DNA from 4 places in the Janthinobacterium sp. 78 genome. Region 3 is predicted to be linked to each of the others. Evidence: predicted binding sites of a transcription regulator. Region 3 holds the regulator's gene; each other region holds the start of a gene.
What was found. The regulator sigma-54, encoded in region 3, starts transcription at its own class of promoters, with help from an activator protein. The targets are predictions, from matches to a motif close to TGGCANGNAANCTGCTTT.
Positions count from the first base shown of each region.

Region 1: pepA (flocculation-associated PEP-CTERM protein PepA) is a predicted target of sigma-54. The motif match lies at 2,034-2,051, and genes of this name have one in related genera.
Region 2: adh (aldehyde dehydrogenase) is a predicted target of sigma-54. The motif match lies at 3,892-3,909, and genes of this name have one in related genera.
Region 4: urtA (urea ABC transporter substrate-binding protein) is a predicted target of sigma-54. The motif match lies at 2,533-2,550, and genes of this name have one in related genera.

Region 1 covers NZ_QENT01000001.1:4,478,064-4,485,310, forward strand. The annotation lists gene C8C92_RS19680 (DEAD/DEAH box helicase) at 1-155, shown strand, start outside; gene C8C92_RS19685 (acyl-CoA thioesterase) at 244-702, opposite strand; gene C8C92_RS19690 (hypothetical protein) at 831-1,199, opposite strand; gene C8C92_RS27570 (hypothetical protein) at 1,329-1,466, opposite strand; gene C8C92_RS27575 (hypothetical protein) at 1,705-1,878, opposite strand; gene pepA (flocculation-associated PEP-CTERM protein PepA) at 2,127-2,960, shown strand; gene C8C92_RS19700 (nitroreductase family protein) at 3,038-4,147, opposite strand; gene C8C92_RS19705 (ThiF family adenylyltransferase) at 4,148-5,017, opposite strand; gene C8C92_RS19710 (methyl-accepting chemotaxis protein) at 5,104-6,687, opposite strand; gene C8C92_RS19715 (hypothetical protein) at 6,833-7,030, opposite strand; gene C8C92_RS19720 (insulinase family protein) at 7,124-7,247, opposite strand, start outside.
Region 2 covers NZ_QENT01000001.1:1,046,947-1,054,193, forward strand. The annotation lists gene C8C92_RS04585 (transporter substrate-binding domain-containing protein) at 1-289, shown strand, start outside; gene C8C92_RS04590 (TonB-dependent receptor) at 347-2,485, opposite strand; gene C8C92_RS04595 (beta-propeller fold lactonase family protein) at 2,690-3,646, shown strand; gene adh (aldehyde dehydrogenase) at 3,996-5,516, shown strand; gene C8C92_RS04605 (DUF779 domain-containing protein) at 5,571-5,960, shown strand; gene C8C92_RS04610 (methanol/ethanol family PQQ-dependent dehydrogenase) at 5,989-7,247, shown strand, end outside.
Region 3 covers NZ_QENT01000001.1:847,498-854,744, reverse strand. The annotation lists gene rapZ (RNase adapter RapZ) at 1-551, shown strand, start outside; gene C8C92_RS03735 (enoyl-CoA hydratase/isomerase family protein) at 675-1,760, opposite strand; gene raiA (ribosome-associated translation inhibitor RaiA) at 1,896-2,255, opposite strand; gene C8C92_RS03725 (RNA polymerase factor sigma-54) at 2,325-3,803, opposite strand; gene lptB (LPS export ABC transporter ATP-binding protein) at 3,808-4,563, opposite strand; gene lptA (lipopolysaccharide transport periplasmic protein LptA) at 4,563-5,126, opposite strand; gene lptC (LPS export ABC transporter periplasmic protein LptC) at 5,152-5,763, opposite strand; gene C8C92_RS03705 (HAD hydrolase family protein) at 5,809-6,342, opposite strand; gene C8C92_RS03700 (KpsF/GutQ family sugar-phosphate isomerase) at 6,342-7,247, opposite strand, start outside.
Region 4 covers NZ_QENT01000001.1:4,388,787-4,396,033, reverse strand. The annotation lists gene C8C92_RS19265 (Hsp70 family protein) at 1-574, opposite strand, end outside; gene C8C92_RS19260 (DUF2760 domain-containing protein) at 571-1,143, opposite strand; gene C8C92_RS27320 (hypothetical protein) at 1,336-1,617, shown strand; gene C8C92_RS19255 (DUF4349 domain-containing protein) at 1,614-2,402, shown strand; gene urtA (urea ABC transporter substrate-binding protein) at 2,603-3,856, shown strand; gene urtB (urea ABC transporter permease subunit UrtB) at 3,979-5,565, shown strand; gene urtC (urea ABC transporter permease subunit UrtC) at 5,562-6,677, shown strand; gene urtD (urea ABC transporter ATP-binding protein UrtD) at 6,674-7,247, shown strand, end outside.

The DNA of each region.
Region 1 (7,247 bases), 3.6 Mb from region 3:
CAGGCGACAACCGTGGCGGCGCGAAGCCAGCGCAACGCACGTTCAGCAAGCCAGGCGCACCACGCAAAGACGGCGCACCTAGCACCGGCGGCGGCTACAAGGGTTCCAACCCGCGCAGCACCGACGGCGCACGCCGCAGCTACGGCGACCGTTAATCACGGCGCCATGCCGCCAGCAGGCGGCAGGCAATAAAAAAACGGCCACCAGATCGCTCTGGTGGCCGTTTTTTCATGTCCGCTGCATTTATTTCTTCGACACCTTCTGGCGCGACAGCTTGCGCAGCTTGGCTTGCTCGAAGCGCACCTGCTGCTCCGGCGTTTCCAGCACCAGCGGCGGCACGGCCACGGGCTTGCGGTTGGCATCCACGGCCACCATCGTGAAATAGCAGCTGTTGGCGTGGCGCACCAGGCGCTGCTGGATGTTTTCCGTCACCACGCGGATGCCCACTTCCATCGAGGTCGTGCCCGTGTAATTGATCGAGGCGAGGAACGTCACCAGCTCACCCACGTGGATAGGCTGCAGGAACATCACCTGATCCACCGACAAGGTCACCACATAGCTGCCCGAATAGCGGCTGGCGCAGGCGTAGGCGACGCTGTCGAGGTATTTCAGGATGGTGCCGCCGTGCACGTTGCCGGAAAAGTTGGCCATATCGGGCGTCATCAGGACCGTCATCGTCAGTTCGTGGGCCGACCAGTTCATCGCGCTATCCAAAGTGTTCTCCAAGGGGGAAATAAGAAAAAGAGTGGGGATATGAAAACCGGCCCCAGGGGCCGGTGGCAAAGCGCAGAGTCTATCCTGGTAGGGAGCGTCTTCTGCCGGGATAGGCTCTACAGGCCCAGGGTGTCGATGTCGGCCAGCGAGTCGCGGCCCTTGTCGGAAATGTCGTGCCCCTCGCCTTCGGCGCGCGCCACGATGTGGGCTTTCTTGCCCAGGAAATAGGCCACGTCCGACTCCAGCCTGGTCAGCGGATCGGCGGCGACGGCGCGCAGCCCCATGATGCAGCGGCGCAGGAACAGCAGCTGCTGGGCTTTCTCGGTGATGGACAAACGGCCATCGCGTGCATAGCTGAGCAGCTTCAGGCCGGACAGGCGCTTGGCATTGCGGGCAACGCAAGCACTGGGGCGCTCGGTCTTGATGCCGCGTGCAACTTGCTCCAGCGCGTCATATTCATCGGTTGTTAATTTCTCGTTCTTCATTACTTTTCCATAAAAGGCCAGGTGTTCGGCCCCCATGGTACGCGCCCCGCTGCGCATCGGCAACAGGCAACGTGATTCAGTCGCCGCCCACCCCACGGATGGCGTACTGAAAATGTGCGTGAAGCGCGCTTATTTGTAGCTGCGCAGCAGCAGCCACGCCAGGCCGCAGCCAGCGACGGCGCCCGCCAGCGCCAGCGCTGCGAGGTTTTTGCCAGTGATCACTGGGCGCCGGCCCAGGTAGATTTTGTTATGCAAGGAATTGCCCATGATGGTCTCCTGTACAAGAATTTTTATGATGTCTCATTATAAGAACAGAATCGTGACGGCCACATGACACACAGCAGTTAGCGCTTGATTTGTATCCACTCGGCAATGTTTATTGGCATTTTTGTTGTTTAATTGGCGTGGCGACTCCGCCGCCCGCACAATTCATTTCCGACCAGAAATAAACAGCGCGCGGCAGTGGCATCGCCGCTCAGGTGCACTCAGGTGCGCGACGACTTGGTCAACCCATCCTGACGGGCGGCGGCGGTGGGGTCGGTTCCTCGACGGGCACGGGGTCCGTGTGCGGCGGCTTTTCCGGCGGCGGCGTCAGCGGATCGCCTTCGGGCGGCGGCGGGATATCCGGTTCAGGCGTGCTGTGCGCACGCAGCGGGGCATGACGGGATGGTAGTTGCATGGTGACCTCCTTTGGCCCACTCTAGCCGATGACAGGAAAGACTGGCGCCCGCGAGCCGCGCCATCGGCCGGGTAAAACGTCGATTTTTTTTACACAAGCACGAAAAACGCCATCCCTGTTTTTATAAGCTGTTGAATTTAAATACAAATATTACATGGTACGAATTCTGCTTCAAGGGCGTATGAGGTTATCTGAGGCAGCCGCCACAGTGACCTGGTCCGATCAACCCTCACGCTGAAGGAAATGCCATGAAAACGCTGTCCTCGTTTCTGCGTCTCGCTCTCTCCGCGGCCACCATCGGCGCCGCGCTGATCAGTGCTCCCGCATTCGCTGGTCCTTTGTTTACCGTCAATGAAGGTTCCGTCCCCGGTGCCGCAGCCAATCTGGTGGTGGCCGACCGCATCAGCTTTGAATATCACGCGCGCGTCGAACAAACCATCGTTGGCGGTTTGGGTGGTGGCAACGATCCTTTCACTCAAACAGGCTTTCTGAGCAAGGCCGCTTTCGGCAGTCCCACTGGCGGCAGCGTTCCATCGCAACTGAACGCCCTGAATGGCTATGGCATCTATGGCCTGTTTTCCATCACCGGCCAGTCCGATACGCTGGCTGGCGGGATCTTCGCTACCTTTCAAACCCTGACCATGACCTTGTACATCGACCCCAACCAGGACACGGCACTGTCGGTCAGTAACGTCGCAGGCTCGCCGGTGAATGTGGGTGGCGTCTCCGGGGATGACTATGCGATCGTGACCTACACGCTCGACGTGGGCGAAGCACACATTTTCGCCGGCCTGGCCCAGGGCGACTTCAAGGCCTTGCTGAACGCCACATTGACGCCGCAAGGACAGTTGTTCTTCGTCAACCCCAACCCGTTTTTCCCGCTGGAGTCCCTCAGCGGGAATACCAACAGCTTCATCGGCGGCAGCCTGACCGACAGTTTCGTCGCGATGGCCGACGGTGGCGGCCTGGAATTATTCCAGGCCGCTGTACCTGAACCAGGCACCATCGCCCTGCTCGGTATCGGCCTGTTTGGCCTGGGCATGACTGCGCGCCGCCAGCAACGCGGGCAACGCCAGGCTTGACATGCGATCATCCAGTCCAAGAGCCGCTGATGTCCTCAGCGGCTCTTTCGCTGCGGCAAGCGGCAAGCCCATGCCGCTCACGCAAGCGTCCTCCCGTTGACCGGCGCCACCAGCAAGTCTTGCAACGGCCGGCGCAAGGAGCGCGCCTGGGCCGCCGGGCCGGCGCCGATGCGGCCAAGGAACACGGCCCGATCAAACGCCACCGCACCCAGCACGGCCTGGCATTGCAGCGCCAGTTCCTGCGCCAGTTCCAGCATGCCGTCGGTGTGCGAAAAGGCCCGCCGTTCGCGCACATAACGGGCGAAGATCAGCGGCGTCAGTTCCGGCTGTAACTGCAGGCCCAGCTGCGTGGCCGTCAGCCAGAAGCGCTGCATGGCCCTGCCCGCCGCCACGTAATCGTCGATGTGACGCGGCGGCGCCTCGGCCAGCAGCACGAAATGCGCGGCGCAATACAGGCCCGGCAGCAAGTCCATCTGCAGACGCGGGGCAATGGTGCCTCCCAGCCAGGTATTGAAAAAATCCACGCGGCGCCAGCTGTGCATGACCCAGCGCATCAGCCGCGCCGTCATCGGGTCGACACCGAGCGCCTGTTCCGGGATGCGGTCGGCGCTGAAACGCGCGCCCCATTCGATGACGTCGCGGTGCACCTTGTGCGCTTCGGGCATGGTCAGGCGCAGCTTCGCATTGTCGAACATCAGGCGCGCGCAGGCCAGGCGCATGCGCCAGCCTTCGAACCACTGCACGCTGTAGCCGGGCGGCAAGCTGGCCGCCAGCGCCGCCTTTTCGCTGGCGCGCAGGTGGCGCGTGCTGAGCCGTCGCCGCTGCACGCTGCGCTGCGGCAGGAAGGCCGCCAGCGGGTCGGGCAGCATGCCGGGGCTGTCGACAAAGTGCACGTCAAACGTGGGCAAGGTGTCGGGCAAGCCGCCGCGCCGGCGCGCTTCCATGCACAAACCATGGCTGCTGGCGGCCAGCGCCATGCTTTCGAGCAAGGCGCCCAGCGACAGCTGGCTGGGATGGCCGTCGAGGTCATACACGCAGTGGCTGCGCGTATCGAAGCCATGCACGACGACATGGCGCGGGTTCACGACTTCAAAGCGCCACGGCTGCGTATTGTCGCCGCTGGGCGCCCAGCGCGCCTGGTCGAGGATGTTTTCCAGCACAGGATCGATTTGCGGTGCTTGCGCCATTTACGCCCCCTGCGCCGCGCGCCGGCGCTTGATGATGGCCATCGTCAGGCGTTGCAGCGGATGACGGTTGCCGCCGGGACGCCAGGTACGCACGAGCTTGTTGCGGTAGGCGTCGAAATGCATGCCGTGCGGCGCGGCCATCACCTTGCCGCGCTTCAATAGTATTTTCAGCGCCTCGGTGGCGGCCGCGCCCGCGCACAGCTGGCAACCCATGATGGTCGACGGTCCGCGCCGCTCCTTCAGGTTGATGGCCGACGGGTCGACCAGGTAGGGGCCGTGCAAGCCGGCCGGCGCCAGCCCGACGAGAAAGCGCAGGGCTTTTTCTTCTTCGGGCAAGTCGCCCCAGCCGAAATACTCTTCGAACGTCATGCCGCCGGGCATGAAGCTGAGCACGGCCGTGCCCATGCCCAGCGGGGCGGCCGTGATGGCGGGGATGCCCAGGCGCGCGCAGGTGGCGAAGGTGGCCTGGCGCGCGGGAAAGGCAAAGAAATCCAGGCCGTCCACATACAGGTCGACACCGGCAAAAAACTCCGCCAGGTTGCTGTCGTGTATGCCGTCAGGAAATTGTTTAATCTCCAGTTCGGGATTGATATCCTTCGCCATCTGCGCCAGCACGGCCACCTTGGGCTGGCCCAGGGTGGAGACCATGGCGCCGGCCTGGCGGTTGAAGTTGGCGATATCGAAGGTATCGAAATCGGCGATGTGAAAAGCGCCAATGCCCAGCCGCGCCAGGGTCAGCAAATGCACGCCGCCCACGCCGCCCATGCCGGCAATGGCCACGCGCTTGCCGCGCAAGCTGTCCTGCTCCGCCTGCGTGACCCAGCCCAGGTTGCGGGCAAATGCCGCGTGATACGAAAAACCGTCTGTCATGCTCACCTCTTCTGTGCGTCCCTTGCGGACGAAAAAGTTTGGACAGGTGAGCCGGGGATAAGTTCCCCGCATGACAGAAAAAGTGCTTAACGCGCCAGGCGTCGCGCCGCAGGCACGCTGCGCTGTAGCGCCGCCGCTGCCGGCGCCACGGCATCGACCTTGAACACGCTGACGATCTGCGCCAGCCCGGCCGCCTGCTCGTTCATGGCCTGCGCCGCCGCCGAAGCCTGCTCGACCAGGGCCGAGTTTTGCTGCGTCATGTTATCCATCTCGACGATGGCCTGGTTGATCTGCTCGATGCCGGCGCTCTGCTCCGCGCTGGCCGAGGAAATCTCGGCCACGATATCGGTCACATGCTGCACGCTGGAAACGACTTTCTCCATCGTCTCGCCCGCCAGCGCCACCAGTTTTTCACCGGCACCCACTTGCTCGGCGGAACTATCGATCAATTGCTTGATCTCCTTGGCGGCGGCGGCCGAACGCTGCGCCAGATTGCGCACCTCGCTGGCGACGACGGCAAAGCCACGCCCCTGCTCGCCCGCGCGCGCCGCTTCCACGGCCGCATTCAAGGCCAAAATATTCGTCTGGAAGGCGATGCCGTCGATGACGGCGATGATGTCACCGATCTTTTTCGACGAGGCATTGATGGCGCCCATGGTATCGACCACCTGGCTCACCACGCCGCCCGCCTGCGTCGCCACTTGCGAGGCAGAAATAGCCAGCTGGTTGGCCTGGCGCGCATTGTCCGCATTCTGGCGCACGGTCGAGGTCATTTCTTCCATGGTCGAGGCTGTTTCTTCCAGCGATCCCGCCTGCTGCTCCGTGCGCGCGGACAGGTCGTGGTTGCCGGAAGCGATCTCGCCGGACGCCGTGGAAATGGCATCGGCATCGTTGCGCACCTGGCTCACCAGATGCGCCAGGTTATCGCGCATGGCCTTGATCGCCATCAGCAAGCTCGACGTGTCGCCGGGGCGCGTATCGATCTGCGTGGTCAGATCGCCCTGGGCAATTTGCGCCACGATGGCCGCTGCATAGTCGGGTTCACCACCGAGCTGGGCCAGGATACGGCGCAGCATCAGCGCCGCCAGGGCGCCCACCACCAGCATCAGCGCGCCGCCGATGGCCAGCAGCACGCCGGCCTGGGCCCAGAACTTGTGGTTGATGTCATCGATGTAGGTGCCCGTGCCGATCAGCCAGTCCCACGGCGCAAATTTCACCACGGCATACATCTTCGCCACCGGGTCCTTCACGCCGGGACGCGTGCCGTCCGCCTGCACCAGGCCGATACGGCTGGTGGCCAGCGCGGCGCGGTAGCGGTCGCCCGACTGCTTCATGTTCTTTTGCGGCACACCGATGCGCGACGCATTCGGGTGCACGTACAGCAAATCGGTGCTGAAGTCGCGCACAAAATAATACATCTCGTCCTTGACGAAGCTGCCGATGGCCAGCTTGGCCTGCTGCTGGGCTTGCTCACGCGTGAGCTTGCCCGACTGTTCCAGCGCATACGCCTTTTCCACGGACGCGTTGGCCAATTCTACCAACACCGTCAATTGCTCCACCCTTTCGGCCATCATGGTCTGGCGCAGGGAATACAGAGAGAATGACGCGATAAGGACGATGCCCAGCAAGGTGCTGAAACACAGGAGGAGAATGCGTGAACGGAGTGTCATGGGAGCCTGGGATGGAAAATAAAGCGTGGAATTATAAACAATTTCCCTGCGGGAATCTTTTCAGAAAAGCAAAGCGGGCGGCGCTACCAGGCTGATGCCCGGCAGGCACCGCCCGCTTTGTTACTGCTCGCTTGTTACTGGCGCATCACGCCAGCGCTTCCTTGGCCGCCTCTTCCGGCGTCAAGCCGTCGTAGAACTGGTCGGTAAACCACTCGACCTGCTCTTCGATGTGGTCTTGCGCCTGTGCCACGGTGGCGCCGCCGGCCACCAGAAAGCCTTCAACCTCGATACACCAGTTGATCAATTCCAGGGTTTCCGGATCGAGTTCTTCTTTCTTAGCCATCGTATTTCCTTGCTTGTCAAATTGCGATCACATCAATCAGCAGCAGTTTAACAGCTTCGCCACGTTGCCGCCGCTGCAGTTCAACAATGAAGATTACTTGACTGCAACGTTCTTGCGTTCCGGATACAGCACCACCTGCACGTAATTGTGCATGTCCAGATAGCGCTGCGCCGCCTGTTTGACGGCTTGCGGCGTGATGGCACGCACGCGCTGCTCG
Region 2 (7,247 bases), 200 kb from region 3:
CTTCGACACGGCGGCCGAAGCCTTGCAGCAATTGCAGGCGGGCAAGCTCGACGCCGTGCTGGCGAATCGTTCGGAAATCGAGTCGGTGCTGAAAAGCGATCCCGCTTTTCCCTTGAGCGAAGTGGCGTTCGCCCGCTTGCCGCGTGCCGGCTGGGCCGTGGGCCTGGCCGTCAGCCGCCAGCAACTCGACGTGGGCAAGTTGCTGCAGGCAGCCATGAATGAGATGGCGGCCAGCGGCGAATTGCAAGCCATCTTTGAGAAATATGGGGTGAAGGAAGCGCGGCCGTAACAGGCCATGCTAGTCAGGTAAAAAGCCCGCGTATCTTCCGATACGCGGGCTTTTTCTTTAGAAACTGTACTGGGCGCTAACCCCCAGCAACCAATTACGTCCTGGCGCCGCTTCATAGTAGCGCTTGTTGCTGTCGCCGACGATGACGGAGCCCACGTAGGTCTTGTCGAAAAGATTGTTCAGGCGGGCAAATTCCTTGAAGCGCCAGTTCCCTACGTTTTGCTTGGCATTGAAGCGCGCATTGAACACCGTGTAGCCGGGCGCCGGCTTTTCGCTGTTGCTGTCCTCCGCGTAGACCTGATTGCTGGCCACGCTTTCCAGCGCTGCGCCGAAACGGTCCAGCGTATCTTTCCAGGCCAGTTCCGCGAACAGGTTGGCGCTGGGGACGCCCGGCAAACGGCTGCCTTCGCGCACGCTGCCAAAGGCCTGGTCGTACACAGCGTGCAGGCTGGTGAGCGCCACTTTTGCCGTGAAGCCATACGGCAGGTTCGAATCCAGCGACACTTCCATACCCTGGCGCAAGGTCTTACCCGCATTGCGATAGCTGGTGCGTCCGCCGCTGGACTTGTCGACTACCAGTTCGTCATTCGTCTTGATCTGGAACACGGCCGCGTTCACCTGCGTGTTGTTGCTGATCCTGGCCTTGACGCCCGCTTCCAGGTTGGTGCTGGTGGCCGGTTTCAGTTGGTAATTGAAGCCGCCGCCCAAGCCCGAGTAAAACAGTTCATTCAAGGTAGGTGCTTCGAAGCCGCGCGCGGCGCTGGCGTAGACGTTGACGTTCGGCGTCAGTTTATACAGCAGGCCCAGTACCGGTGTCGTGTGGCTGAATTCCAGGCTGCCGCTGTCGTCGCCATTGCTGAGGAAGTGGTCGTTGACCGCCACTTTCATCTTGCTGTAGCGCACACCTGCGCTGAGCAGCCACGGTCCGCTTTGCCATTCCATCTGGAGATACGGATCGAGGCTGGAGACGACATCCTGCTCGTCGCGGCGCAGCTTGCCTTTTACGCCAAAGCTATTGCCGATGAAGTTTTCATAGCCGGTGCGGTCATCGCTCGAGCGGCCGTAGTCGATGCCGATGGTAGTGCTCAGCTTGCCGCCAGCCAATTGATTTACGTGCAGCCAGTTGGTATCGATGCCGTAGAACTGGCGCTGGAAGTCGACCACGCCGCCCGAATGGCTGGCCGGTGCCTGGAAACCTTTGGTGAAAGCCTGGTACTGGATGACATCGCGGTTGCCGCCATACACCATCACATGCAGGCGGTCATCGCCAAACGCTTGTTCATAGGTGGCGCCGATCTGCTGGTGGTCGATGCTCTTGCGCGTGTTGTAGCGCTCGGCCAGGGTGCGTTTCGGGTTCTGTGTATCCGTCGTGTCGATTTCGCCGGCGCGCGGGTCGCGGGCAAACGTGGCCCAGGTGGCGCCCAGCGGATCTTGCGTGTTGCCCTGGTGCAGGCTGTTGGCGACGATGGTCAGCTTGCTGTCCGCATTGGGCTTGACGGTGATCTTGCCGAACGCCTGTTCGCGCGTGGCGGCGCTGTGGTCGCGGAAGCCATCCGTGCGGAAGCGCGAACCGTCGAGCACGTAGCCGATGCCGCCTGCCTGGCCCTGCGCCGTCAGGTCCACCTTGCTGGTGCCGTAGCTGCCGCCCGTTACATTCAATTCGACGGACGGGGGATTTTGCCCATCCTTGGAAAACAGCTGGATCACACCGCCAGAATGGTTGCCATAGATGGCAGAAAACGGTCCGCGCAGCACTTCGATGCGCTCGGCCGTATCGAGGTTGAAGGTGGCGGCCTGGCCCTGGCCGTCCGGCATGCTGGCAGGAATGCTGTCGCTGATCAGTTTGACGCCGCGCACGCCGAAGGCCGAGCGGGCGCCGAAGCCGCGCGACGAGATCTGCAAGTCTTGCGCGTAGTTCTGGCGGTTCTGCACAACCAGGCCCGGCACGGCGGCCAGCGCTTCCGACGCATTGACGCGGATTTGACCATCCTGGATGCGGGCGCTGTCGACCACGTCGATCGAGGCCGGCACTTCCTGGCTGGGGTGGGCGATGCGGCTGCCGCTGACGACCACCGTATCCATGAGTTGCCCGTTGGCTGGGTCAGCTGCCTCGGCGGCGAAAACGTGGGGGGCGAGGGTGGCGCTGCCGGCGACAAACAGGCTGGCAATGGTGTTCAAGCGGAAACGATGCTGCATGCGGGTTCTCCAATGTGAATAAAAGCCTGCTTGAGCGCGTGAGCGGTACAGGTCTGCGTAGGTGTATCAAGCAATATGCCTGCCATGTCTCCATTGGTGGGCTGAAATTATACGCGTGTCCGTGGCACGGCGTTTGCTTACAGCAATTGTCAGAGGCGCCGCTACCGCGCGCTTTTCCTGTGTTTTTCCATTGAAAAGGTGATTATGCCCAACTTCTTCTCACGCTTGCGCCAGGTGTGCTGGCTGCTGCCTGTACTCGCCAGCAGCGCCCTCCAGGCCGCTCCTTTTGCCTATGTCCCCAATGAAAAATCGGGCACCTTGAGCGTGATCGACACGGCGACCGACCAGGTGGTGCGCCAGATCGCGGCAGGCAAGCGGCCGCGTGGCATTGCCGCCGACCCCACCGGGCGGCAATTGTTTGTCACCGATGCCGCCAGCAGCGCCTTGTTGCTGATCGATAACGCGACCGGCACGCCCGTGCGCACGGTGGCGCTGGGCAAGTCGCCCGAAGGCGTCAGCGCTACGCAGGACGGTCATTACGTGGCCGTGGCCGTCGAGGAAAACAATAGCGTGGCCTTGCTCGATGGCCAGACGGGCGTCTTGCTTGCCGATATCAAGGTGCAGGGACGCAATCCGGAACATGCCGTGTTCAGCCCGGACGGGCGCTGGCTGCTGGTCAGTGCGGAAGAGGCCGAGCAAGTCGATGTCATTGATGTGGCGCAACGCCGCCAGGTGGCTTCCATCGCCGTGGGCCTGCGTCCGCGTGGCATCGGTTTCAGTCCGGACTCCGGCCGCGCCTACGTGGCGTGCGAACTGGTCAACGCCGTGTATGTGATCGACATGGCCGCGCGCAAGGCGATTGCCACCATTCCAGCTGGCAAGAATGCCAACGGCATCGCCGTCCATCCTGGCGGCAAGCAGGTGTATGTCTCGAACGGCACGGACGGCACGGTGATGGTGATCGATACGGCCAGCCACCAGGTCACGGCCACCATTCCCGTCGGCAAGCGCCCGTGGAATATGGCCATCACGCCCGATGGCAGCAAGCTGTACGTGGCCAATGGCCGCTCGAACAGCGTTTCCGTCATCGATACGGCCAGCGCGCGCAAGGTGGCCGATATTGCCGTGGGCGAATTGCCATGGGGCGTGGTGATACGGTAGTGGTACAGGAGCAGGTGTTCCAGTCTGGTACACCTGTTCCATTGTGCAGCGGCGCAGGGGGCGCGATGCGGGCTGGCGTCCAGGCTGGCACGGATCGGAACAGGGGCCGCGCCGCTTGTTCAAAACGCCAACAGAGCCGCGCCCTCCGCTCAAGCCCGGGGCGTGCGCTGAAAAGCGCGCCGGGTTTGACGCCACGCCCTTGCAACAGGGGGAAAAGCGGCTAAGTTTGTAGTGGGATGGTGAGCTGGCACGGCATTTGCGGAAGACTCCGTGTACTCACCCCATCTGTACCAGGACGTTTGATTTTAATTAAAGCAATTCCATTCTAATTAACCCGATAGAGGACGACATGAATCTCGCAGACATCAGCAAACTGGGCGTAGCCAATCCCTTCAAACAACGCTATGACAATTACATCGGCGGTCAGTTCGTTGCACCAGTAAAAGGTGAATACTTTCCTAACATCACGCCCATCACGGGCTTGCCGTTTTGCGAAATCGCCCGTTCCACGGCGGAAGACGTCGAGCTGGCGCTGGACGCCGCGCATGCCGCCAAGGATGCCTGGGGCAAGACTTCACCCGCCGAGCGCGCCAATATCCTGAATCGCATCGCCGACCGCATCGAACAGAACCTGAGCCTGATCGCCACGGCGGAAACCATCGACAACGGCAAGCCGATCCGTGAAACGATGAATGCCGACATTCCGCTGGCCATCGACCATTTCCGTTACTTCGCCGGCTGCATCCGCGCGCAGGAAGGTTCCGTCGCGCAAATCGACGCGGAAACCTATGCCTATCACTACCATGAGCCGCTGGGTGTCGTGGGCCAGATCATCCCGTGGAATTTCCCGATTCTGATGGCCGTGTGGAAACTGGCGCCAGCCCTGGCCGCCGGCAATTGCGTGGTCCTCAAACCGGCCGAGCAAACCCCGGCGTCCATCATGGTGTTGATCGAACTGATCGGCGACTTGCTGCCACCGGGCGTGCTGAACATCATCAACGGTTTCGGCCTGGAAGCGGGCAAGCCGCTGGCGTCGAGCAAGCGCATCGCCAAGATCGCCTTCACGGGTGAAACGGGCACGGGCCGCTTGATCATGGGTTACGCGGCGCAAAACCTGATTCCCGTCACCCTGGAGCTGGGCGGCAAGTCGCCGAACATCTTCTTTGAAGACGTGATGGATGCCGACGATGATTATTTCGACAAGTGCCTGGAAGGCTTCACCATGTTTGCGCTGAATCAAGGCGAGGTGTGCACTTGCCCATCGCGCGTGCTGATCCAGGAATCGATTTACGAGAAATTCATCGAACGGGCCTTGAAGCGCGTGGCCGCCATCAAGCAGGGCAATCCGCTCGACTCGTCCACCATGATCGGCGCCCAGGCGTCGCAGGAGCAGCTGGAAAAAATCCTGTCCTACCTCGACATCGGCCGCCAGGAAGGCGCCGAAGTGCTGGCCGGCGGTGAGCGCCATACGCAGGCAGGCGACCTGGAGGGCGGCTACTACGTGCGTCCGACGGTGTTCAAGGGCAACAACAAGATGCGCATCTTCCAGGAAGAGATTTTCGGGCCCGTCGTCTCCGTGACCACCTTCAAGGATGAGGCCGAAGCGCTGGCGATTGCCAACGATACCTTGTACGGCCTGGGTGCAGGCTTGTGGACGCGTGACGGTTCGCGCGCCTTCCGCATGGGACGCGCCATCCAGGCGGGCCGCGTGTGGACCAATTGCTACCACCTGTATCCAGCCCACGCCGCATTCGGTGGCTACAAGCAATCGGGTATCGGCCGCGAAAACCACAAGATGATGCTCGACCACTACCAGCAAACGAAGAACTTGCTGGTGAGCTATAGCCCGAAAGCCCTGGGCTTCTTCTAAACCGGCAACAGGCGCCGCGCCCTTAGCCGGGGGCGGCGCGCAGAAAGGGATGCCATGAGTGCAGCAATTGCCCGGGTGGTCGCCACCGATGCGGCGCTGGAAATGATGGACAAGTTGCGCCAGCGTCACGGCCCGCTGATGTTTTTCCAGTCGGGCGGCTGCTGCGACGGCAGCGCGCCCATGTGCTATGCGCTGGGCGAGTTCGATGTCAGCGATACCGATATCTATCTCGGCAACTTGAATGGCACACCGTTTTACATGGGACTCGAGCAATTCGAGTACTGGGAGCATACCCAGTTGATTATCGATGTGGTCGATGGCAATGGCGGCATGTTTTCACTCGACAACGGCACGGGCAAGCGCTTCCTGACGCGCTCGCGCCTGTTCACCGATGAAGAGTGCGCGCTGTTGCATGCCCAGCCGCATGAGCACCGCAAGACCTGATACACACATACTAATAAAACAGAGGGAGATGATTGTGCAGAAAAAAATCATGGGGATCGTCGTCGGTTTGGGGTTGGCATCCTTGGCCTCGTTGGCCCAGGCGGCCGACGTGGGCAATGTCACCAATGCCATGCTCGACAACACGGCGAAGAATCCAGCCAGCGTGCTGTCGTTTGGCATGGGCACGCAGGGGCAGCGCTATTCGCCGTTGACGCAAATCAATGACAAGACCGTGGCCAAGCTGGTGCCGGCCTGGTCGTTCTCGTTTGGCGGCGAAAAACAGCGGGGCCAGGAATCGCAGCCGCTGATTCATAACGGCAAGATGTTCGTCACGGCATCGTACTCGCGCATCTTTGCCGTCGACTTGAAAACGGGCGCCAAGCTGTGGAAGTATGAGCATCGCTTGCCGGACGGCATCATGCCGTGCTGCGACGTGGTCAACCGCGGTGCCGCCCTGTATGGCAACCTGGTGATTTTTGGCACGCTCGACGCCTACTTGGTGGCGCTGGACCAGAACACGGGCAAGATCGTCTGGAAGGAAAAGGTCGACGATTATGCGGCCGGCTACTCGATGACGGCCGCGCCGCTGATCGCCGAAGGCTTGCTGCTGACGGGTGTGTCGGGCGGCGAATTCGGCATCGTCGGCCGGGTCGAAGCGCGCAACCCGATGACGGGCGACCTCGTGTGGAGCCGTCCGACGGTAGAGGGCCATATGGGCCACCGCTACGACAAGGATGGCAAGGCCATCGACAACGGCATCTCGGGAACGGTGAACAAAACCTGGCCGGGCGACCTGTGGAAAACGGGCGGCGCCTCGACCTGGATGGGCGGCACCTACGATCCGCAAACCAAGCTGGCCTATTTCGGCACCGGCAACCCGGCGCCATGGAACAGCCATTTGCGTCCCGGCGACAACCTGTATTCCTCGTCCACCGTGGCGCTGGACGTCAAGACAGGCCAGATCAAATGGGCGTATCAAAACACGCCCAACGATGCCTGGGATTTCGATGGCGCCAACGAGTTCGTCACCTTCGACATGGATGGCAAGCGCTACGGCGGCAAGGCCGACCGCAACGGTTTCTTCTATGTCATCGATGCCACCAACGGCAAGCTGCAGAACGCCTTTCCGTTTGTGAAGAAAATCACCTGGGCCAGCAGCATCGACCTGAAAACGGGACGGCCGAACTATATCGCCGCTGGCCGCCCAGGCGACCCGACCAAGGGAGAGGAGGGCAAGAAAGGCACGACCGTGTTTGCCGCGCCCGCTTTCCTCGGTGCAAAAAACCA
Region 3 (7,247 bases):
CGCTGTCGCACGAATTGCGGCCGAACCAGAACCCCGCCAGCCGCCGCACCCTGATCGAATGTATCTCGGAAGAACGCGAACGCCTGTCGGCCATCGAGCAATTGGGCCATGTGATCGATACCTCGGAACTGAGCGCGAACAAATTGCGTGCCTGGATCAAGGATATCGTCGCCTCCGAACGCGCGCCGCTGACCTTGTTCTTCGAATCGTTCGCCTTCAAACTGGGCGTGCCGCTGGACGCCGATTTCGTCTTCGACGTGCGGGCCTTGCCGAATCCCTATTACGACCTGGCGCTGCGTCCGCTCGACGGACGCGATGCGCCCGTGATCGCCTTCCTCGACGCGCAGCCGAGCGCGCTGGAACTGCTGGCCGACATCCGCGCCTTCATCGAGAAGTGGTTGCCGTCATTCAAATCCGACAACCGCAGCTACCTGACGGTGGCGCTCGGTTGCACGGGTGGCCAGCACCGCTCCGTGTACATGGCGGAACGGCTGGCGCAGTATTTCGGGCCGAACGAGCGCGTGGTTCTACGCCACCGCGAGCGCAGCTAGAGAACGCCAATAAAACCTACTGCGCGTCGGTATAGGTGGTCTGCGATGCTCACTGTGCGTAAAGCACAGTTCCGCTTCTCAACCACCTCTCCCTTCCGCTCGCTACGGTTTTATCCAGCGTTGTTACTTCAGATAATAAAGCGGATGCGCCGTGGCCGGCCAGACGGGGGCAAAGAAACGTGCCACCATGGCTGCATCGACCTCGTCCAGGCTGGCGGGGTTCCAACGTGGCGCATTGTCCTTGTCGACCACCAGCGCGCGCACGCCTTCGAGCACTTCGCCATGCGCGAAATTGTGGCGCACCACGCTGCGCTCCAGGCGCAGGCAGTCGGCCACACCCAGGTGGGCACCGCGCTGCAGCAATTCGAGGGTCACCGACATCATCAGCGGTGAACGCAAACGCATGGCCGCCAGGGCCTTGCCTGCGAACGCGCTGTCGTCCTGCGCCAGCGAGGCCATGATGGCGGCCACGGAAGGGGCGCCGAAGTGGCGGTCCAGCGCCGTGCGCGCGGTGGCCAAAGCAGAAGCCCCCGCCTCGGCCTGGAACGGCGCGGCCAGCGCCTTGATGGCCACCGGCAAGGCCTCGCCCGGCGTCGATTCGAACAGGGCCAGCAGCGCCCCCATCTGCGCCTCGGGCAGGTAGACATCGGCCAGCCCCGTGTACAGGGCATCGGCCGCGTTGATCGTCAAGCCCGTCAAGCCCAGGTACAGGCCCAGCTGGCCGGCCAGGCGGGACAGAAAATAACTGCCGCCCACGTCCGGGAACAAGCCGATATTGACTTCCGGCATGGCCATGCGCGTGCGGCCCGTGACGATGCGCAGGCGGTTGCCGGGCCCGGCTTGCGCCACGCCCATGCCGCCGCCCATGACCACGCCATCCATCACGGCGATATACGGTTTCGGGTAGAAATGAATGACATGATTTAAGGCGTATTCTTCTGTAAAGAAATCTTCCAGCAATGCACTGCCGCCTTGCGGCGTAGCCAGGCCCGCATCGTAAAAGAAACGGATATCGCCGCCGGCGCACAGGGCTTTTTCGCTGCTGGAACGGATCACGACGGCGTCCACCTGCGGATCGTCGCGCCAGGCCAGCAAGACGGCACTCAGGGCCCGCACCATCTCCAGCGACAGGGAATTGAAGGCTTTCGGACGGTCGAGCACGATGTGCCCGGTACGGTTGCGGATGGAGGTCTGGACGAAGTCGCTCATGGGAAAATGAAAGAAGTGAGAGTAGGCACATTCTAGCGCCTGCACGGGCAACATTGCGCTCGACAGGCAGGGGCGCAAAAAAGGGCGCAATGTGCGCCCTTAGTTGATCACAACCGGTTGAAAGTCGCAGGCCGTTTAGACGGCGGCTAATTCTTCTTCCGAGTTGTCTGGCAGATGCTTGATCGCCTCTTTACCGTGCCCTTGCACTTTGGTTTTGTATTTCATCACTTGCCTGTCCAGCTTGTCGATCAGGATATCGATTGCGGCATACAGGTCATGCGCCAGGCTTTCCACATAGACAGTTTTGCCACTCAGACGCAGGTTGACTTCGGCCTTTTGACGTTTTTCTTTCTCTTTGAGGTTATCCACGGTCAGAATCACGGCGATATCGATAACTTGATCGAAATGACGTTTCACGCGCTCCAGCTTCGTTTGTACGTATTCACGGATGGCTGGTGTCACTTCGAGATGATGTCCGCTGATGGTGAGATTCATACACACTCCTAAAGATGATCGGGTTCGTGCGGTCCATCCTATCCGGCCCGCAGAGGAACCGAAAAAAACTTACAAACACTTACGCAGGCTCACTGGCGGAATTTTCAACGCTTCCCGGTATTTGGCAACAGTACGTCGCGCAATCACCATGCCTTGTTCCCCCAGCATGTCCGCAATCTTACTGTCGGATAAAGGATTTTTAGGGTCTTCTGCTCCTGTCAGTTGCACGATCAATGCCCGTATCGCCGTCGATGATGCTTCGCCCCCCGCTTCGGTGGCGACGTGGCTACCAAAGAAATATTTCAACTCGAACATGCCGTGCGGGGTCAGCATGTACTTTTGAGTTGTTACCCGCGAGATAGTACTCTCGTGTAAACCCAGTGTATCAGCTATTTCACGGAGCACAAGGGGGCGCATGGCAACGGCCCCATGCGAGAAAAAGTTCTTTTGTCTTTCTACTATCGCCTGTGCCACGCGCAGGATCGTGTCGAAGCGCTGGCGCATATTCTTGATCAGCCACTTGGCTTCCTGCAACTGTGCGCCCATGGCGCCCTCGCCCTTGCCCTGCTTGAGCAAGTTGGCGTACATGGCGTTGACGCGCAGGCGCGGCATGACGTCGTTGTTCAGGGTGACTTGCCAGCCATTGCGCGCGCGCTTGACGACGACGTCGGGCACCACGTAATCGGACACGTCCGAGGCGAACACGGCGCCCGGATGCGGATTGCACTGGCGAATCACCGTTTGCGCTTCACGCAAGTCTTCCTCGTCGCAATCGAGGGCTTTTTTCAGCTTGTTGAAATCGCGCTGGGCAAACCAGGCCAGATGCTTTTCCACGATGACGAGGGCCATGCGCCGCGTCACCATGGCGACGTGCGGCAAACGCTTGATTTGCAGCGCCAGGCATTCGGATGCATTGCGCGCACCCACGCCGGGCGGATCGAAACTTTGCAACAGGGACAAGGCCGTGCGCATCTCGTCGGCGTCGATTTCCAGCTCTTCCGGCAGGCGCGCCAGGATGTCGTCGAGCGACTCTTCCAGGTAGCCATTGTCGTCGAGCGCGTCGATGATCAGCTCGACCAGCGCGCGGTCGCGCAACTCGAGCACCGTCACGCGCATCTGCTCCATCAGGTGCTCGCGCAGGGTGCAGTGATGGGCCTCCAATTGCGGACGCGAATCTTCGTCATCGGGCGCCTTGCCCCGGCTCGCCTCGCTCCAGTCGCTGTCGCCACCGTCTGCGGCGGCCGGGCTGTCGCTCGCCTCGCCGTCAAAGGTCTCCGCTTCGGCCGGCGCCGCAGGCGCATCCTGGCCTGGCGGCTGGGGCGGCGCTTCGGCCGGCGCGGCCGTGGAACTCAGGGCTCCGTCGGACAGCAGGCGCAGCGAATGGTCGAGCGGATCGTCGAGGCGCTCGAGCAAGGGATTGTCCGTCAGCAGTTGCTCGAGTTCCTGGTGCAATTCCAGGGTAGACAATTGCAACAGGCGTATCGATTGCTGCAACTGCGGCGTCAGTGCCAGGTGCTGCGAAGTGCGCAGCTGCAATGATTGTTTCATTGGCTCACATGCGGAAGTGTTCGCCCAGGTAGACCCGGCGTACCGACTCGTTCGCGATGATGTCGTCGGGGCGTCCCGACGCCAGCACCGAGCCCTGGTTGATGATGTAGGCACGGTCGCAGATACCCAGCGTCTCGCGCACATTATGGTCGGTGATCAGCACGCCGATATTGCGCTCCTTCAAGAAGCGCACGATGCGCTGGATCTCGATCACGGCAATCGGGTCGACACCGGCGAACGGTTCGTCGAGCAGCACGAAACGCGGGTCGGTAGCCAGCGCGCGGGCGATTTCCACGCGGCGTCGCTCGCCGCCCGACAGCGACAGCGCCTGGTTCTCGCGCAACTTTTCAATCTGCAAGTCAGCCAGCAATTTATCCAGGCGCTCCTCGATCTCGGCCTTCTTCAAAGGACGGCCTTCGACGGTCTGGATTTCCAGCACGGCGCGGATATTGTCTTCCACCGTCAGCTTGCGGAAGACGGACGCTTCCTGCGGCAGATACGACAGGCCCATCTGCGCGCGGCGGTGGATCGGCAGGCGGGAAATGTCCACGCCGCTGATATCGATGCTGCCGCCGTCCGACGGCACCAGGCCGACGATCATGTAGAACGAGGTGGTCTTGCCGGCGCCGTTCGGGCCCAGCAATCCCACCACTTCGCCGCATTCGACTTGCAGCGATACATCATGCACGACTTGCCGCTTGCCATAGGTTTTTTGCAGCCCGCGAACGATCAGGGTGCTGCCGCAACGTGTATTGTCCATTAGTTCTTTCCTGGTGCGGGCGTGGCCGGCGCCTTGGGCTTCGGCTGGATCACCATGCGCACGCTGCCGCCATCGGGGGTGCTGGTGCCGCTGTCGGAATTTTCCATTTTGAATACTTCCTTGCGGCTGTCATACGAGATGAAGGCGCCGTTGGCCACGTCGGTCACTTTCGTGCCTTCCAGGCGCGTCAGCTTGGCCTTGGAAAACAGTTTCACCACTTCCGTCTTGTTATCGTATTCCACGCGCTCCGCCTCGCCTTCCACCCACAGGTCACCCGCGCCATCGCGCTTCTGGCGGAAGGTGGCCAGCTTGCCGGGATCGGCCCAGAAGGTGATGAACTGGTAGCCTTGCGGGTCTTCCGTGATCAGGGCCCGGCCCGCCTTCATGGTCAGAGTCCCTTTCACCAGCACGACGTCGCCCGTCAGGGTACGCACCTGCTTGACGTCATCGACGTGGCCGCTACGTGCCGTGATGACGGCTTCCTTCTCGGAATCGGCCTTCTCGGCATGCGCCACGCCCATCATGGCCAGAGAAAATACGGTCAACAGCAAGATATTCTTCATAGTATGGTTTCCTTGTTTCATTCTGTCATTTTGCCGCCGCAGCCGGGCGCGGTTTCGGCGGGAGGACCATGCGCAGCGCATTCGACACTTCCACCACGCCGGTGGCGTTATTGGCCTTCATGCCGATGCCATTGATGCGCGAGGCGCCCGTCAGGATATCGACAGGCACGTCCGTTTCCATTCTTTCTTCATCCGGGAATACCGTCAGCGCTTCCGTCTTGACTGTCAGGTTCTGCGCCTTCGGACTGGCCACGCGGTCGATCACGACATTGCGGTGCAGTTGCAGCCGGGTATTGCCCTGGTCGATATGCGCCAGTTCCGCATTCATGTTCATCGGCGGCATGCCTGGCGTGAGCTTGCGCACGAAAGGCTGGTCGATATCGGAGGAATCATCGAGCGGATAATGCGTGAGCTTGGTGCCCGACACGATATAGCTGGGTTTACCCGTCAAGTCCATGCGCACCAGGCTGAAATTGGTGATGAAATAGTCTGGCTCATCCAGATGCTTGCTGGCCGTGATGTCCTGGGCATTCTTGTTCATCACTTCCAGCAGCCAGAAGCTGCCCAGCGCAAAGACGACGGCCCCAAGCACGGTAAAAATCATGCGCCAGCGATGGGCGCCTCCTGGCTTACGCATAGGCTTTCACTCTTTCAAATCTGACTGGCGGCAAGGCGATGCGCCTCACTCCAGGAATGGCGCCATGACGCGCGCATAGTTATCCTGCGCGCGCAGCAGGAATTCGCAGATCTCGCGCACCGCGCCACGACCGCCGCCGGCCTGCGTCACATGGTGCGCCAAGTCCAGCGCTTCCGGACGCCCGCCCGGCACGCTGACGGCAAAGCCCACGCGGCGCAGGATGGGCGCATCGATGACATCGTCGCCGATATAGCCGCATTGCTCTTCCGTCAAGCCCGTCAGCGCCAGCAGTTCGCGAAACGGCGTCAGCTTGTCGTGACCGCCCTGGTGCACATGGGTAATGCCCAGGTCTTGCGCGCGGCGCGCCGTGATGGCCGAGCGGCGTGCGCTGATGATGGCCGTCTGCACGCCCGATTCCTGCAGCAGCTTGATGCCCAGGCCATCATACACATTAAACGTTTTCATCATCTCGCCATCGGGGCCGAAATGCAGGCTGCCGTCGGTGAGCACGCCATCGACGTCAAAGATCATCAGTTTGACTTTGGCCGCGCGCGCCAGGTTGTCCGCTACGCTCTCCATCAGATCACCTTCGCTTGCGTCAGATCATGGATATGCAGCGCGCCTACCAGCTTGCCGTCGGCATCGACGACCAGCATCTGGTTGATGCGGAACTGCTCCATCACGGCCACGGCATCGACGGCCAGGCGTTCGGGCGCGATGCTGCGCGGCTGCGCATGCATGACGTCGCGGATCGCCACTTGCGTGAAATCCTGCACACGCTCGAACATGCGGCGCAAGTCGCCATCGGTAAACACGCCCACGGGGCGCTCATCCGCATCGACGACGGCCGTCATGCCCATGCCCTTCTTCGTCATTTCTTCCAGCGCCTGCAGCAAGGAAGCGTCCACGGGCACCTTCGGTACCCGTTCGCCGCTGCGCATGACGTCATGCACATGCGTGAGCAGGCGGCGGCCCAGGGCGCCGCCCGGGTGCGAGCGGGCGAAATCTTCTTCCTTGAAGCCGCGCAAGTCGAGCAAAGCCACGGCGATCGCATCGCCCAGGGCCAGGGTGACGGTGGTGCTGGCCGTCGGCGCCAGGTTCAGCGGACAGGCTTCTTTCTCAACAGAAATATCCAGGTGCACGTCAGCCAATTGCGCCAGGCTGGAGTTCGGCTTGCCCGTCATGGAAATGAGCACGCCACCCATACGCTTGACGACGGGCATGATGGCCATCAGTTCCGACGATTCGCCGGAGTACGATATGGCAATAAACGCATCGTCCGAGGTGACCATGCCCAGGTCGCCATGGGCCGCTTCGGCCGGATGCACGAACAGGGCCGGCGTGCCGGTGGAAGCGAGGGTGGCGGCAATCTTGCGCGCGATATGGCCGGACTTGCCGATGCCGGAGACGACGACACGCCCCTTGCATTGCAGCAACATCGCCACGGCGCGGCCCACGCTGTCGTCCGTGGCCAGGCGCGCGTG
Region 4 (7,247 bases), 3.5 Mb from region 3:
CGGCCGCCTGCGCCGCTTCCATCGTCAGCTCGCGCGCGGCCGGATCGAACGAGGCGGGTATCGTCACCGTGATTTCCTGCTGCGCGAACGGCGCTTGCGGGTGGGCGTTGTCCCAGGCCTGGCGCAAGTGCGTCAGGTAGCGCGTGGCGGCCGTGATCGGTGAAATGCGCGCGACTTCGGCCGGCGCGTCGTTCGGCAAAATCGCCGCGCGGCGGTCCACGCCAGGGTGGCACAGCCAGCTTTTCGCACTCGAGACCAGACGAATCGGCGTGGTGGCGCCGCGGCTGCGGGCCATTTCGCCCACGACGAACGGCGCTTCGGCTGCCTCGGTGACCCAGGGCAGGGCCAGGTCGCCCGCCGCCACTTCGTCGGCGTGCGGCAGATACACGAACGAGGGCAGCAGTGATAATTCTTCTACCGTGCCCGGTGCCGACAACTGCGGCACTTTCAGCACGCCGTGGCTGGACTTTTCGCCGTCGCTCTCGACCAGGTTCACATACGACAGGGCGCTGTGGGTGGTGCCCAGGTCGATGCCGATGGCATAGCGCGGGGTGTTGTTGGCTTGATCGCTCACAGTTCCACCTCGGCCGGGGCCAGGATGGCGGCGTCGTGCTGCCCGCTCAGTTTCGGCAGGCGCACGCTCGAAGCGCGCCAGCCGCGATGGCTCAGGGTGCCCGTGAATGGCGCCGAGCCGACGACGTTGCCCGTCAGGCGTACTTGCGCGCTGTCAAAACCTTCCTGCAGCACGATGCGGCTGCCTTCGGCTTCCTGGCGCACGGCCTCGATGGTGAAATACTCGCGCATGACCTTGGCGCAGCCTTCGTGCACCACGCGGGCTGCCGCGCCGATGTCGGCATCGGCATGGCTGCCCAGGTTTTCCTGTGTGAAATCGATCAAGCGTGCTTCGCGTTGCAGCAGGGCCAGCAATTGCAGGGCGGCGTCCGGCGTGGCTTCTTTTAACATGACGGGCGCTGCGGCCGGCGTTGGCACGGGGGCAGGCGTAGGAGCTACCGGCGCCGCCTCGGGCAAGGACAGTTTTTCCACGCGGGCCGCATAGGCGGCGTCCGACAGGGTGCTGAAGAAGGCGCCAAAAGCCAGCGGGACTCTGCGCCAGAACGATGGGTGGGACGATGGTGTGCTCATAGGAACTCGTTTCTCTGATCTGTAGGGTGGCGTCGGCGGCGCGCCCGGTGGCGGGGCCGCTTCGCAGGGTAGTGCAGGTGCCGGCCCCGTCGTACATATCGGGCCGGCTGCGTTTGCCCGCATGATACCAGCTACCGGGCCGCCGCCAAAGCCGCCGGCCCCGGCGCAGCCAGCCTGACGCATGGATTTTCTTTGTTCCTGCGCAAGGAAACGCTCGATTTCGTGCCGTTTCGACTAGAATCGCGCATTATCTTTTTGGCAGACCTTGATGCCATGCGTAGCCTGACTAACGACAGCGACTATCCTGCCGTACGCGCCAACGGCAGTCGTGCGGGCCTGTGCCACCAGCGCCTTGCCATCGCCGCAGGTGGTAGCTGCGCTGACCGGCTACGCGACCGTGCAGGACGTGGCGGCGCATTTGCCCGATATCGAGATGCTTCCGTTGAGCAAATAATCCAAAGAAAGAAACCATGAAAAAAGTCTATATTGGCGTGCTCGGCCTGTTGCTGCTGGCCGGTTGCGGCAGCAAGGGCGAGAGCGCGGGCCAGTCCAGCGCCGCGCGTCTCGATGGCAAGGAAAAAGGCAGCGAGTTTCTTGCCTATGAACACAATGTCAACGTCGATACGCATGAGGCGCAAGTGCGGCCCCTGTATGAACGAGTGGTCGCCGCCTGCAAGGCCGACACGGACAACGGCTGTCTGCTGCTCGATTCGAGCATTGACGGCGGCCGCTACGTGCATGCGCGCATCAGCATGCGCGCCAAGCCGGCCGGCATCAAGAAGCTCGTGGAGCTGGTTGCAGTCGGCGGCGACGTCACTAGCCAGGGCACCAAGGTGGAAGACCTGGGGCGTCCCGTGCTCGACAGCAAGAAACGCCTGGAGATGCTCAAGCAGTATCAGGCGCAATTGCAGGACCTGGAAAAACGCTCGGGCGCGAACGTCGACGCCCTCATCAAAGTGACCAAGGAACTGGCCACCGTGCAAGTGGAACTGGAGCAGGCGACGGCGGCCAATGCGCTATTGATGCAGCGCATCGACACGGACTTGCTGAACGTGGCCATCAGCGCCGAAGGCAAGCAATCGTTCTGGCGTCCCGTCAAGCGCGCGCTGGGCAATTTCACGGAAAACCTGTCGGAAGGCGTGGCCAACGCCATCACGGCCATGGCGTATATCCTGCCCTGGCTGATCGCGTTCGTGCTGCTGTTCCCGCTGGGACGCAAGGGCTGGCGCCGCCTGAGAGGTACACCGCGCAAGGATTAAAGCGCAAGGATAGCCGCGTCCGGCGCACCGTTTTACGGCAATTTGAAACCTGCCTGCACAGTCCTTGTGCAGTCAGGTTTTTTTTCGTGCGGCGCTGGCCGCGTGCACCATGCCAGACGCTTGGTGCTGCTGGCATGCATTCTGCTTTAACAACATCGTATGCCCAGACCGTCCCCCACGAACCATTCACAGGAGTCTCCATGTCACGACGCATCATCCTGAAAGCGGTCGCCGCCGGCGCATTCGCCCTGGCCACCTCCACCACCATGCAGGCGGCCCTGGCCGCCGACACCATCAAGGTGGGCATCTTGCACTCCCTGTCGGGCACCATGGCCATTTCCGAAACATCGCTGAAAGACGTGGCCTTGATGACGATCGCCGAGATCAATGCCAAGGGTGGCGTGCTGGGCAAGAAGCTGGAAGCCGTCGTCGTCGATCCCGCATCGAACTGGCCTTTGTTTGCGGAAAAAGCGCGCCAGCTGGTGGCGCAGGATAAAGTGGCCGTGGTGTTTGGCTGCTGGACGTCTGTCTCGCGCAAATCGGTTTTACCTGTCTTCAAGGAACTCAACAGCCTGCTGTTTTACCCGGTGCAATACGAGGGCGAGGAGCTGGAAAAGAATGTGTTTTATACGGGCGCCGCACCGAACCAGCAGGCGATCCCGGCGGTGGAATACCTGATGAGCAAGGATGGCGGCGGCGCCAGGCGTTTCGTACTGCTGGGCACGGACTATGTGTATCCGCGCACCACCAACAAGATCTTGCGCGCCTTCCTGAAAAGCAAAGGGGTCAAGGATAGCGATATCAGCGAGGTCTACACGCCATTTGGCCATGCCGACTATCAAACCATCGTCGCCAATATCAAGAAGTTTTCCACGGGCGGCAAGACGGCCGTCATTTCCACCATCAATGGCGATTCCAACGTGCCGTTCTACAAGGAACTGGGCAATGCGGGCTTGAAAGCGACGGATGTGCCCGTCGTCGCGTTTTCCGTGGGCGAGGAAGAGCTGCGCGGCATCGATACCAAACCCTTGCTTGGTCACCTGGCGGCGTGGAATTACTTTGAATCCGTCAAGAACCCTGTGAATACAGCCTTCATCAAGCAGTGGAAAACGTATGCGGTGGCGCAAAAGCTGCCGAACGCGGGTTCGGTGGTGACGAACGACCCCATGGAAGCGACCTATGTGGGCATTCACATGTGGGCGCAAGCCGTGGAAAAAGCCAAGTCGACGGACACCGACAAGGTGATCGCCGCCATGGCCGGCCAGAGCGTGAAGGCGCCATCGGGCTTCACCTTGACCATGGATGCGACGAACCACCACCTGCACAAGCCCGTGATGATCGGCGAGATCAAGGCCGATGGGCAATTCAATGTCGTGTGGAAAACCAAGGAACCGATCCGCGCCCAGCCGTGGAGCCCGTTTATCAAGGGTAATGAGGGCAAGCAGAAGTTGTAGGAGCTCTCACCCACCAGCAAATGCCGGGGTCGGACCCTGAGGGACTAGGCGTCCCCATCCGACCCCAGTCCTCGCCTTTGGGGTAAACGTTCGCCCCGTGCAGTTTTTCCATGGAACTTACAATGAGGTTCATCCCCAAACTGCTCGTCCTCGCTTACCTGTTGCTATCCCCGCTGGCACAGGCCGCCATCCCTCCCGACCTGCTGAAACCGCTGTCCGGCGACGACCCCGATGCCAGGGTCGCTGCCGTCGCCCGGATCGCCGCCCTGGCCACGCCCGAGGCCGCCAAGGTGCTGCAAGCGCTGCAGGACGACGCCTTGTATGCCGCGCCCGATGGCAAGGTGTATGTCGTCGACGGCGAGCAAGCCTACGATCCGGCCACGGGTCAGCTGGGTGCCGTGCCCGACGGCATCGATGGCGTGATGGTCAACAACCGCTTGCGCGCAGCCGTGGCGGGCGCCTTGTCGGGCTTGCAGTTGCTGGCGCCGGAACGCAGCGCCCGGTTGGCGGCCGCGCAAGACTTGCAAAAGGCGGTCGATCCCGCGCAGCTCCCCCTGATTCGCACGGCGCTGGCACGGGAAAACGATGCTGACATCAAACAGATCTTGCAAGTGCTGATCGCCAGCGCCAACCTGCATGCGCCGGACGCCGCCACGCGCAAGCAGGCCGTGCAGGACCTGGCGGGCAGCAGCGATGCGCGCCTGCTGCCCGTGCTGCAAGCCATGCTGGAGAAAGGGGGGGAGCCCGACGAAGCTGTGCAGCTGGCCGCCATCGAGACCATGCGCCAGATCAAGGGACGAGTGTCGCGCATGGAATTGGCCGGCACTGTGTTCTACGGCATTTCCCTGGGCAGCGTGCTGCTGCTGGCAGCCTTGGGCCTGGCCATCACCTTCGGCTTGATGGGCATCATCAACATGGCGCATGGCGAATTGCTGATGATAGGCGCTTACACGACCTATCTGTGCCAGCTGTTTTTCCGTACCTACCTGCCCGGCATGCAGGAGGCGTACCTGCTGGCCGCGCTGCCGGCCGCTTTTTTTGTTGCCGGCCTGGTGGGCGTGGCGCTGGAACGCACGGTGATTCGCTGGCTGTACGGGCGGCCGCTGGAAACCCTGCTGGCCACCTGGGGCATCAGCCTGATCCTGATGCAGACGGTGCGCACGATCTTCGGTGCGCAAAACGTGGAAGTGGCGAACCCGGCCTGGATGTCGGGCGGCGTGACCGTGCTGGGCGGCCTCGTGCTGCCGTACAACCGGCTGGCCATCATCGTCTTCGCCGTCATCGTCGTGGTGGCCGTGTGGCTGATCCTGAACAAGACACGGCTGGGCCTGTTCGTGCGGGCCGTCACGCAAAACCGCCGCATGGCCGATTGCGTGGGCGTGGCCACGGGCAAGGTCGACATGCTGACCTTCGGCCTCGGTTCCGGCATCGCGGGCCTGGGCGGCGTGGCGCTGTCGCAGCTGGGCAATGTGGGGCCGGACCTGGGCCAAAGCTACATCGTCGACTCCTTCATGGTGGTGGTGCTGGGCGGCGTGGGCCAGCTGGCCGGCACCGTGATCGCCGCGCTGGGCCTGGGCGAAGTCAACAAATTTCTTGAACCGGTGGCGGGCGCCGTGCTGGCGAAGATCGCCATTCTCGTGTTCATCATCATTTTCATCCAGCGCCGGCCGCAGGGCCTGTTTGCCATGAAGGGACGCAGCGTCGAATGACTAACTCCTATCCGATAAAGCAGGGCCTGTTTACGCGGCCCGTCTGGCTGGCCATTGCCGCATGCACGCTGCTGGCGGCGCTGCTGCCGATTTTTAACCTGGCGTTTGCCGAAGGGCATGCGCTGCACGTGTCCGCCTACACGGTGGCGCTGGTGGGCAAGTTCATGTGCTATGCACTGGCCGCGCTGGCGCTGGACCTCGTCTGGGGCTACACGGGCATCCTGTCGCTGGGCCACGGCGTGTTCTTTGCGCTGGGCGCCTATGCGCACGGCATGTATCTGATGCGCGCCATCGGCGACCAGGGCCAGTACCACAGCAGCTTGCCCGACTTCATGGTCTTTCTCGACTGGAAGACTTACCCCTGGTACTGGGCCTTCACGGAACACTTCTGGTATTGCATGGCCCTCGTCGTGCTGGTGCCAGGCGTGCTGGCCTTCGTGTTTGGCTATTTTGCCTTTCGCTCGCGCATCAAGGGCGTGTATTTTTCCATCATCACGCAAGCGATGACGTATGCCTTCATGCTCTTGTTCTTCCGCAATGACACCGGCTTTGGCGGCAACAACGGTTTCACGGATTTCAAGACGATATTGGGCCATAGCGTCACGGCACCCGCCACCCGGGCCGTGCTGTTCCTGCTGACTTTGGCTTTCCTGCTGGCGGCCTTGATCGGCGCGCGCGCCATCGTCCGCTCGAAACTGGGCAGGGTGTTGCAGGGCGTGCGCGACAGCGAGGCGCGCTTGATGTTCCTCGGCTACAACCCGCTGTGGTTCAAGCTGTTCGTCTGGACGTTGTCGGCCGTGCTGTGCGGCATCGCCGGCGCCCTGTACGTGCCGCAGGTGGGCATCATCAACCCGTCCGAAATGTCGCCGGCCAACTCCATCGAAATGGTCGTGTGGGTGGCCGTGGGCGGGCGCGGCACCTTGCTCGGCCCGATTTTGGGCGCCTTCACCGTGAATGGCTTGAAGAGCTGGTTTACGGCGGCCTTGCCGGAGCTGTGGCTGTTCGCGCTGGGCCTGCTGTTCATCGTCGTCACGCTGTTCATGCAGCAAGGCATGCTGGGCGTGTTGAGCAAACTCAAACGCAAGCCCGTCGTGGCAGAGGAGGGCGCATGAGCATCCGCATGTTGCCCGGCATGGCCAGCGCCGAAGCTGGTGCCACGTATTCGCGCGTGAAAGGCGAGGGCGTCGATACCACGCACGGCGCCATTTTGTACCTGGAAGACATCAGCGTGTCGTTTGACGGCTTCAAGGCCATCAACAAGCTGAGCCTGGATATTTCCGTGGGCGAGTTGCGCTGCATCATCGGCCCGAACGGGGCGGGCAAGACGACGATGATGGATGTCATCACGGGCAAGACGCGGCCCACGTCCGGCACGGCCTGGTTCGGCCAGACCATGAATCTGGCGACGATGACGGAAGCGCAGATCGCCCACGCGGGCATCGGCCGCAAGTTCCAGCGCCCCACCGTGTTCGAGCAGCACACGGTGTTCGATAACCTGGAACTGGCCATGAAGATGGACAAGCGCGTGGCGCCCACCCTGTTTGCCCGCTTGAGCTCGGAGCAGGCAGGCAGGATCGAAGCGATATTGCGGTTGATACGCCTCAACGGCCACGAGGCGCGGCCGGCCGGCTTGCTGTCGCACGGGCAAAAGCAGTGGCTGGAAATCGGCATGCTCTTGATGC